Regions from separate parts of the Methylobacterium ajmalii genome, predicted to be linked through region 3. Evidence: predicted binding sites of a transcription regulator. Region 3 holds the regulator's gene; each other region holds the start of a gene.
What was found. The regulator PhoB, encoded in region 3, activates phosphate uptake and scavenging genes when phosphate is short. The targets are predictions, from matches to a motif close to TGTCATNNANCTGTCAT.
Positions count from the first base shown of each region.

Region 1: a site for PhoB is predicted at 1,485-1,501, ahead of V3T34_RS24935 (UDP-2,3-diacylglucosamine diphosphatase). Genes of this name have one in related genera too.
Region 2: a site for PhoB is predicted at 1,989-2,005, ahead of V3T34_RS14320 (PhoX family protein). Genes of this name have one in related genera too.

Region 1 is NZ_JAZFXT010000060.1:123,990-127,262, reverse strand. Features, by position in the region: gene thiE (thiamine phosphate synthase) at 1-163, opposite strand, end outside; gene V3T34_RS24940 (DMT family transporter) at 302-1,285, opposite strand; gene V3T34_RS24935 (UDP-2,3-diacylglucosamine diphosphatase) at 1,548-2,429, shown strand; gene V3T34_RS24930 (glycosyltransferase family 4 protein) at 2,426-3,273, shown strand, end outside.
Region 2 is NZ_JAZFXT010000028.1:180,786-184,058, reverse strand. Features, by position in the region: gene V3T34_RS14320 (PhoX family protein) at 1-1,935, opposite strand, end outside; gene V3T34_RS14315 (hypothetical protein) at 2,043-2,363, opposite strand; gene V3T34_RS14310 (pyridoxal phosphate-dependent decarboxylase family protein) at 2,849-3,273, shown strand, end outside.
Region 3 is NZ_JAZFXT010000068.1:169,047-172,319, reverse strand. Features, by position in the region: gene pstB (phosphate ABC transporter ATP-binding protein PstB) at 1-520, shown strand, start outside; gene phoU (phosphate signaling complex protein PhoU) at 607-1,332, shown strand; gene phoB (phosphate regulon transcriptional regulator PhoB) at 1,400-2,101, shown strand; gene V3T34_RS28235 (hypothetical protein) at 2,129-3,151, opposite strand.

The sequences.
Region 1 (3,273 bases), on a different contig from region 3:
TTTCGCGGTATTGCAGCAGGGTGCAGCCCCCGGCCGCCGCCTCGGCCGCCATCCGGGCGAGGTGCCCGGCGTCGCCGCCGCAGACCCCGACATCGAGCAGGCCGTAGAGCCGCAGGTCCACCGGCACGGTGGCGGCCGGGACGGATGCCGGGCCGGCGCTCACGGGCGGGTTCCCGCGCTGGGCGTGGGGCGGCGTGCGGACATGGCGGGCATTCCTATCGGGCGAGAGCCGTCGTGGCGTTTCTCCCGGAGTAAGGGCGGGCGAGCGCGGGCGTCAACGGGCACCCGGCTCGCCGGGTCCTCAGCCCGCCCGGGCCCCGCCAGCCGCGGCCTCGCGGGCCCGCTCGACCACCAGGCGCCGCTCGCGCCAGACCACGAACACGCCGGCCGCCGCCACGATGCCGCCGCCGAGCGCGATCGAGGCGGTGGGCAGCTGGCCGAACACGAACCAGCCGATCAGCACCGACCACAGCATCGTGGTGTACTCGAAGGGCGCGACCAGCGAAGCGTCGCCGTGGCGGTAGCTCTCGGTGAGCAGGATCTGGCCGATGCCGCCGAGCACGCCGACGACGACGAACAGCGCGAGGTCGGTCCAGCCCGGCATCTTCCAGCCGAGCACGACCGTCGAGAGGCCGAGCAGCGAGGTGAACAGGAAGAAGTACAGTACGATGGCGCCGGTGCGCTCGGTGCCGGTGAGCTTGCGCACCTGGATGGTGGCCGCCGCCGAGCAGGCCGCCGCCAGGATCGCGAACAGCGCGCCGGTGGTGCCGCCCCCGCCCGCGCCGCCGAATTCGAGATGCGGGGCGAGCGTGATCAGGACGCCGAGGAAGCCGACGCTGACGCCGGCCCAGCGATAGGCCTGGACCTTCTCGCGCAGCACGATGGCCGCGAGCACCACGACGAGGAGCGGCGAGGCGTAGCCGATCGCCACCGCGTCGGAGAGCGGCAGGAAGGACAGGCCGGCAAAGCCCGCGAACATGCCGCAGGCGCCGATGATGCTGCGCAGCATGTGCCCCTTGAGGTTCTGCGTGCGCACCGCCTCGATCACGCCGCCCTGCCAGCGCAGCCACACCAGCAGCGGCGCGATGGCGATGAAGGAGCGGAAGAACACGATCTCGCCGGTCGGGAACCGGTCCGCCAGGGTCTTCACGCCGGCGGACATCAGCGTGAAGGCGAGCGCCGACAGGACCTTGAGACCGATGCCGAGATAGGGCCGGGCGGCACCGCGCCCCGACGCGCCAGCTCCGGTGACCGACCGGCCGGGGACGACGAGGGGGGCTGCCATGGGCGGGGCGCTTTTTCTTGGCGGAGCGGGGAAGGCACGGTCGCGTCGATCGCGGCGTCCTGTCAGAACCACGAATCGGCACGGCCGAGGTAGAGGCCTCCCCGAGCGGCTGACCTGCGCGATCCGCATGGTCGTCTTTAAGTCTCCGCAAACGAATCTCGGCCTGCATCCCCGGCCGAGGTTCGACGCTCTGCCCGCGCGTCATCAAAGTGATACGCGAATGGGGTTTGGCTGGCGCGAGACGCCGCCAAGGAGATTGCACGTGGCCGAGGATGCCGACGCGCTTCGCGTGCGAACCCTGTTCCTCTCGGACCTCCATCTGGGCACCAAGGGCTGCCAGGCCGAGCTACTGCTCGACTTCATGCGGGAAGTGGACGCCGACGAAATCTACCTGGTCGGCGACATCGTCGACGGCTGGAAGCTGCGCTCCGGCTGGTACTGGCCGCAATCGCACAACGACGTCGTGCAGAAGCTGCTGCGGAAGGTGCGAAAAGGGTCTCGCCTCGTCTACGTGCCGGGCAACCACGACGAGTTCCTGCGCGACTTCCTCGACATGCATTTCGGCGGCATCGAGATCCAGGACCAGGTCCTGCACGAGGCGGCGGACGGCAAGCGCTACCTCGTCATCCACGGCGACCAGTTCGATCTCGTGGTGCGCCACGCCCGCTGGCTCGCCCTGCTGGGCGACGGCGCCTACACGGCGGCGCTCTTCGTCAACACCCACCTCAACTGGGTGCGCCGGCGCCTCGGCCTGACCTACTGGTCGCTGTCGGCCTGGGCCAAGCTGAAGGTGAAGAACGCCGTCAACTTCATCGGCCGGTTCGAGGAGTTCCTGATCGCCGAGGCCCGCCGGGCCGACGCGAACGGGGTGATCTGCGGCCACATCCACCACGCGGCGAGCCGCATGGTCGGCGACATGCACTACCTCAACACCGGCGATTGGGTGGAATCCTGCACGGCGGTGGTCGAGCACTACGACGGCACCATGGAGGTGATCCGCTTCGCCGACTGGAAGCGCGCCAGCGCCGAGGCGCCGGTGCCGCTGACCTCCCGCAGCCGCCCGCTCGCCCCGGTCGAGGAACTGGCGCCCGCCGCCCGCTCCATGCCGGAGCATCCGATCGTGAACACCCGGGCCGTCGCGTGAGGCTCCTCGTCGCGACCGATGCCTGGCATCCCCAGGTCAACGGCGTCGTCCGCTCCCTCGAGCACATGGTCGCGGCGGGTCGCCGGCGCGGCCACGACCCGGTGATGCTGACGCCGCTCGACTTCGCCAGCGTGCCGCTGCCGGGCTATTCCGAGATCCGGCTGTCGCTGGTGACCGCCCGCGGCGTCGCGCGGCGGTTCCCGGCGCTGGCGCCCAGCCACGTCCACATCGCCACCGAGGGGCCGATCGGGCTCGCGACCCGCCGGGTCTGCCTGGCGCAGGGCCGGCCCTTCACCACGAGCTACCACACCCGCTTTCCCGAGTACCTCGCCGCCCGCCTGCCGGTGCCGGAGCGCTGGAGCTACGCCTGGCTACGCCGCTTCCACGGCGCGGCGAGCGGCACCATGGTGAGCACGCCCTCGCTCGAGCGCGATTTGTCGGGGCGCGGCTTCACCCGGCTGATGCGCTGGACCCGCGGCGTCGACACCGAGCTGTTCCGCCCCCGCGACGGCGAGGCGGCGCCGGACGCGCTCGCCGGCCTGCCCCGCCCGTTCTTCCTGTTCGTCGGTCGGCTCGCGGTGGAGAAGAACGTCGAGGCGTTCCTGCGTCTCGATCTGCCCGGCACCAAGCTCATCGTCGGCGACGGACCCGACCGGGCCCGGCTCTCCGCCGTCGATCCCACCGCCCGGTTCCTCGGCACGCTCACCGGCGAGGCCCTGGCCCGGGTCTACGCGGCCTGCGACGTCTTCGTCTTCCCGAGCCTGACCGACACCTTCGGCATCGTGCTGCTGGAAGCCCTGGCGAGCGGCCTGCCGGTCGCCGCCTATCCCGTCACCGGCCCCCT
Region 2 (3,273 bases), on a different contig from region 3:
CACCGCCGGGCGCGGCGGCAGGGCGGGGTCGAAGTCCGGCCAGCGGGTCGCCGGGTTCTCGAAGGTGGCGGGCACGGCGTTCGGATCCTCCTCGTCGGCCTCGCCGGGATGCTGCACGGCGACGAAGAAGGTGGTGTCGTCGGGGGTGAAGTAGGGGCCGCACATCTCGGCCCCCATCGGCACCTGGAAGAAGTGCTTGGCGGTGCCGCGGCGGGCGCCTTCCGTCTCCATCGCCCAGATGCCGTCGGCCCGGCCGGTCTTCGACGGCGAGTTGCCGTCCGTGGCGACCCAGAGTCGGCCCGCTCCGTCGACCGCGCAATTGTCCGGCATGCCGAACCAGCCGTCCTTCGTCGTCGCCGACGAGAAGGTGGCGCCGACCGCCGCGACCGACGGGTCGCCGCAGCGCACCAGCACCTCCCAGGCGAAGGCGTCGGCCGCGAAGTCGCCGCCCTCGGGCGAGAGCTCGACGATGTGGCCGAAGCGGTTGTCGGGCCGCGGGTTCGCCGCATCGACCTGGTCGGCCTTGCGACGCGTGTTGTTGGTCAGCATCACGTAGATCTTGCCGGTCTTGGCGTTGGCCTCGACGTCCTCCGGCCGGTCCATCTTGGTGGCTCCGAGGAGGTCGGCGGCCCGGCGGGTCTCGACCAGCACGTCGGCCTGGTCGCGAAACCCGTTCTCCGGCGTCAGCGGCCCCTGCCCGAACACGATCGGCAGCCAGGTCCCGCGGCCATCCGCGTCGAAGCTGGCGACCGACAGCGTGCCGTGGTCGAGGAGGTCGCGGTTGGCCGCCCGGTCGGCGGTGTTCACCGGGTCCCCGGTGACGAAGCGGTAGACGTAGTCGAAGCGCTCGTCGTCGCCCTGGAACACGACGTAGCGGCCGTCGCGCGCCATCGCGCCCGCCGCGCCCTCGTGCTTGAAGCGGCCCATGGCAGTGCGCTTCACCGGCACGCTCGTCGGATCGAACGGGTCGATCTCGACCACCCAGCCGAAGCGGTTCGGCTCGTTGGGCTCCTTGGCCAGGTCGAAGCGCTCGTGGAAGCGGGCCCAGCCGTAGAGGTTGCCCGGCATGCCGAGGCGCTTGTGGTTGCGGGCCTCCGGCGAACCCTCGGCCAGGCGGCCCTGGAAGTAGTAGTTAACGTTCTCCTCGCAGGTCAGCCAGGTGCCCCACGGGGTCACGCCGCCGGCGCAGTTGTTGAGCATGCCCAGCACCTGGGTGCCGTCCGGGTCGGCGCCCGTGCGCAGGCGGGGCGAGCCGGCGGCGGGGCCGGCGATCCGCATCGGGGTCGTCGCGGTGATGCGGCGGGCGTACCGGGAATCCGGCACCACGCGCCAGCGCCCGTCCTCGCGCTTGACCTCGATCACCGAGCCGCCATGGGCCGCCATCTCGATGTCGACGAGATCGCGGTTCATGCCCGCGAAGGCCGCCTTGCCGTCCTGCCGGCCGAGGCCGGGGAACATCAGCTCCTCGTTGGTGTATTCGTGATTGACGACGAGGAGGCCGTGGCCGGCCGGGTCGCTCGCGCCGGGTAGCGGGAAGAAGCCCAGGAAGTCGTTGTTGTAGCCGAATTGCTGCGCCTGCGCGGCGGCGCTCTGCTTGTGCGGGTCGAAGGCCGGCGCGCCCGGCAGGACCGGGTCGCCCCAGCGGATCAGCACCTCGGCGTCGTGGCCCTCCGCCACATGGTGGCGCTCGTCGGCGCCGGCCGGCAGCTCGCGGAACGGGAATGTCTCCGGTGTCGCCGCCGCGACGGCCCGGGGCGCGAGCGTCGCCGAGATCGCCGAGACGGCCAGACTCGCGGCCAGGCCCCCGCGCAGGATCTCGCGCCGGTCGAAGCGCCGGGCCACGACCTCGCCGAGGGTCGGGTTCGGGCTCGGGTTGGAGCCGGCATCCTCGGCCGCCTCGGCCTGCTGCGAACGGTTCAGCGACGGCTGCGTCATCGGGTCCCCTCGGCGCTCCCTGTCATGCGACCCGGGAGCTTACCCGGCGGACCATGGCGGCGGGATGACGGCGCTCGTCGATGCGTCCGCGGCCGGGCGGGCGGGCCTCAGGGCAGCAGGTGCGCGTCCAGCCAGGGCCGCGGGGTCGGGTCGGGCAGGCTGTGGGCGATCCAGTCGATCACCGCGTCCGGGGTATCGAAGAGCGGCGCGCGGGCGAGGCCCCGGCAGGGCCCGTAGGTCTCGGCCACGCGCCACTTGTGGCGGTGCTCCGGCGCGGCGGTGACGGGCTGGAGGCGCACCAGCAACGAGACCGGCTGATCGCCGAGAGAGATCAGGCAGGTGTCCTGGTCCGCCCCGTCGCGGTTCATGCGGGCATGGCGCTGGGTCAGCGTGCCGGACGGTCTCGCCTGGGTGCGTCTGCCGAACATCCCGCTCCTCTCGTCTCCGCCCCATGAACTAACACGACGTGTTAAGAAGTCCCGAAACAGATGGCGACAATCCAATCCATCATCGATAAATTGATGCAAACGACCTGCGGCACCACGCTGAAATGATTCGATACTCGATCATTACAACCGTAAATTAGTTAAATAACAGAAAATATTTCTCGCTTGATTGAGCGTGGCATGTTTCGGTGGGGCGCTCAAGTGGATCGCCCGCGCGATGGACTGTCCGCCGGGAAACGCCTGCTGCCGCGCCCCGGCCTCGATTGCCGGCCCCGGGCCCGGCGCGGGGAGGCGCGCTCCTCGAAACCTGCTAGAGCGCTTCACGATCGCGTTGCAATCGCGAAGCTCTCTAGGTTTTTGATTTTGCCGCATTTTCGTCGACGAACCGGCATCCACTTCGTCGGAAAATGCTCTAGACCCCCGTCCGGGCACCGGAAGACCGGGCCGTCGGGAGGAGCGCGGACGCGATGGACGACGAGACGTTTCGGGCCTGGGCGCACAGGGCCGCCGACTGGTCGGTGGATTACCTCGAAGGCGTCGGCGAGCGGCCGGTGCGGGCGCAGGTGGCCCCCGGCGAGATCTTCCGCCAGCTGCCCGAGACCCCGCCCGCCGCGGGCGAGCCGATGGAGCGGATCTTTTCCGATCTCGACCGGGTGGTGATGCCGGGCATGACCCATTGGCAGCACCCGCGCTTCTTCGCCTACTTCCCGGCCAATGCCAGCCCGCCCTCCCTGGTGGCGGAGTTCGTCACCGCGGCGCTCGCCGCGCAATGCATGCTCTGGCAGACCTCGCCGGCCGCGACCGAGCTCGAGACCCGGGTGATGGACTGGCTGCGCCAGATGATCGGCCTGCCGGAAGCCTTTTCCGGCGTGATCCAGGATTCGGCCTCGGG
Region 3 (3,273 bases):
CCTCAACGAGCTGCGCGCCCGGGTCGGCATGGTCTTCCAGAAGCCGACCCCGTTCCCGATGTCGATCTACGACAACATCGCGTTCGGCATCCGGCTCTACGAGCGCCTCGGCAAGGCCGATCTCGACGTCCGCGTCGAGGAGGCCCTGCGCAAGGGCGCCCTGTGGGACGAGGTGAAGGACAAGCTCAAGCAGTCCGGCATGGGCCTGTCCGGCGGCCAGCAGCAGCGCCTGTGCATCGCCCGCACGGTGGCGCAGCGCCCGGAGGTGATCCTGTTCGACGAGCCGACCTCGGCCCTCGACCCGATCTCGACCGGCCGCATCGAGGAGCTGATCGAGCAGCTGCGGGGCGAGTTCACCATCGCCATCGTCACCCACAACATGCAGCAGGCGGCGCGCATCTCGCAGTTCACCGCCTTCATGTATCTCGGCGAGCTGATCGAGTTCGGGCCGACCAACCGGCTGTTCATGAACCCTTCGAAGCGCCAGACCCAGGACTACATCACCGGCCGGTTCGGCTGAGGCGTCCCGCCCTCGTCCCACCGGTCCGGCCCCCTGCCGGGCCGGCTCGATCCCACGCTCCACTTCATCGCGGGGAGTCTCACTCCATGTCGAACCACATCGTCACCTCCTACGATCAGGAGCTGCAGAACCTGCGGCGCAGCATCGCCGAGATGGGCGGCATCGCCGAGAAGCTGGTGGCCGATTCCGGCCTCGCGCTCCTGCGCCGCGACACCGCGCTCGCCCAGTCGGTGATCGCCGCCGACCAGCGCCTCGACGGGCTGCAGCGCGAGATCGAGGAGAAGGCGATCCTGCTGATCGCCAAGCGCCAGCCGATGGCGATCGACCTGCGCGAGACGATCTCGGCGATCCGCGTCTCGGGCGACCTCGAGCGCATCGGCGACCTGGCCAAGAACGTCGCCAAGCGCGTCGTCGCCATCGCCGACCAGGTCCAGCTGCAGAAGATCGTCGTCGGCGTGGAGCACATGAACGAGCTGGTCCAGGGCCAGCTCAAGGACGTGCTCGACGCCTACGCCACCCAGGACACCGTGGCGGCCCTCGACGTCTGGGCCCGCGACGGCGGCATCGACGCGCTCTACACCTCGCTGTTTCGCGAACTCCTGACCTACATGATGGAGGATCCGCGCAACATCACGTTCTGCACGCACCTCCTGTTCTGCGCCAAGAACGTCGAGCGCATCGGCGACCACACCACCAACATCGCCGAGACCATCCACTACCTCGCCACCGGCGAGACGCTGACGACCGACCGGCCGAAGAACGACGGGTCGAGCTTCGCCACCGTGGATCCCCAGTCCTCGTCCAAGGCCTGACCGGATGGCCTGCCCGGCCGCGAGGCCGGGCCGGCCGTCCCGGCGGCGACGACCCTGAAGTGCCCCGATGAGTACCCGCATCCTGATCGTCGAGGACGAGGAGGCCCTGACCCTCCTCCTGCGCTACAACCTCGAGGCCGAGGGCTTCGAGGTCGACGCCGTCGCCCGCGGCGACGAGGCGGATATCCGCCTGCGCGAGCAGGTCCCCGACCTCGTCCTCCTCGACTGGATGATGCCGGGTCTCTCCGGCATCGAGTTGTGCCGGCGCATCCGCGCCCGCCGCGAGACCGAGCGGCTGCCGGTGATCATGCTGACCGCGCGCGGCGAGGAGGGCGACCGGGTGCGGGGGCTCGCCACCGGCGCCGACGACTACATCGTCAAGCCGTTCTCGGTGCCCGAGCTCCTGGCCCGGGTGCGCGCGCTCCTGCGGCGCTCGAAGCCCGCCCACGTCGCCGACCTGCTCGTCGCCGGCGACATCGAGCTCGACCGGGTCAGCCACCGCGTGCGCCGCGACGGCCGCGAGCTGCATCTCGGCCCGACCGAGTTCAAGCTGCTCGAGTTCCTGATGCAGAGCCCCGGCCGGGTCTTCTCCCGCGAGCAGCTCCTCGACGGCGTCTGGGGCCACGACGTCTACATCGACGAGCGCACGGTCGACGTGCATATCGGCCGCCTGCGCAAGGCGATCAACCGCGGCCGCGACTCGGACCCGATCCGCACCGTGCGCGGCTCCGGCTACTCCTTCGACGAGATGTTCGCGCCCGAGCCGTGACGCCGGACGGCCGTCGGCCGGTCCGGGTCAGAACTCCATCCCGAACTTGACCCGCAGGCTGTGCCGTTCGAACTGGTTCAGCCCGAGGGACCGGCCGGCCAGGGCCGGGTCGGTGTCGCGGCCCCAGACCTGCCCGGCATAGGCCACGGTCAGCCAGACCTTCTCGGTGAACCGGTGATGCAGCGCGGGCCCCAGGGTGAGCGCCTCGCTCTCCAGCCGGTTCAGGAAGGCCCCTTCGTAGCCGCGCAGGTAGCGGACTTCCGGGCCGAGATAGGTGTTGTCTCCGACGCGCCCCACGAGAGCGTTCGACCACAGGAAGGTCGAGGAGCGATAGCCCGGGCCGCCCCGCTCGCGCCCGGCCGCCGGCTCGACGCTGAGGTTGCTGCCGTACCAGAGCTTGTCCGGCACCACCTGGACGTCGAGCTGGAGCAGGCTCTCGACGTCGAAGATGTCGGCGCCGCGGCCTTCGACCGGGAGGACGCGCGTGAAGCGAGGGCGCACCTCCAGGGCGAGACCGAAGGGCTGCTCCTTCGAGCCCTTCAGGAACTGGTACTTCACCTCGAGCGAAACGCCGTCGAAGGCGCCGTAGGACTTGTCGTCCAGATCGAGGATGTTGCGCTGGCGCCGCAGCGTGCCGAAGGCGCTGAGTTCGAGGCTTAGCCTGTCGATGGGGTTGAACTGGTAGGCAAGCCGCGTGTCGAGCACGCGGTAGGCCGACCGGCCGGGGCCGTCCCGGCGCTTGCCGATGCGCGAGACGGTGTCGACCACCGCTTCCCGCTCGCCCTTCTCGCCGGCATCGGCGCCTTCCGTGAAGCCGAACAGGTGCTCGGTATCGACGTCCTTCCCGTCGTCCGTCTTGCTGGACGAGTCCGATTCGCGGCTCCGGCCCTTGCCGCTCTCGCGCGCCCCACCTTGATCGGCTGCGGGCTCGCTCTTCGTCCCTGGCCCGCCGCCCGGCGCCGCCAGCACGGGGGCCGGAGCGGACAGGAGGAGGAGCAGGACGCCTGCCGCGGCCGACAGAGGCCCGACCGGCTCGGTGGTTCGGGTCATGATCGCGCGAGGGCCTCTGACGTGCCGTGCTCCAGCATGTCCGGTTAAAACGAAGCCGGAGGCGTTGGCTGCAGCAAAATGGCAACGCTTGTAAGACCTCCGCACGGGTCGGGATTAAGGAC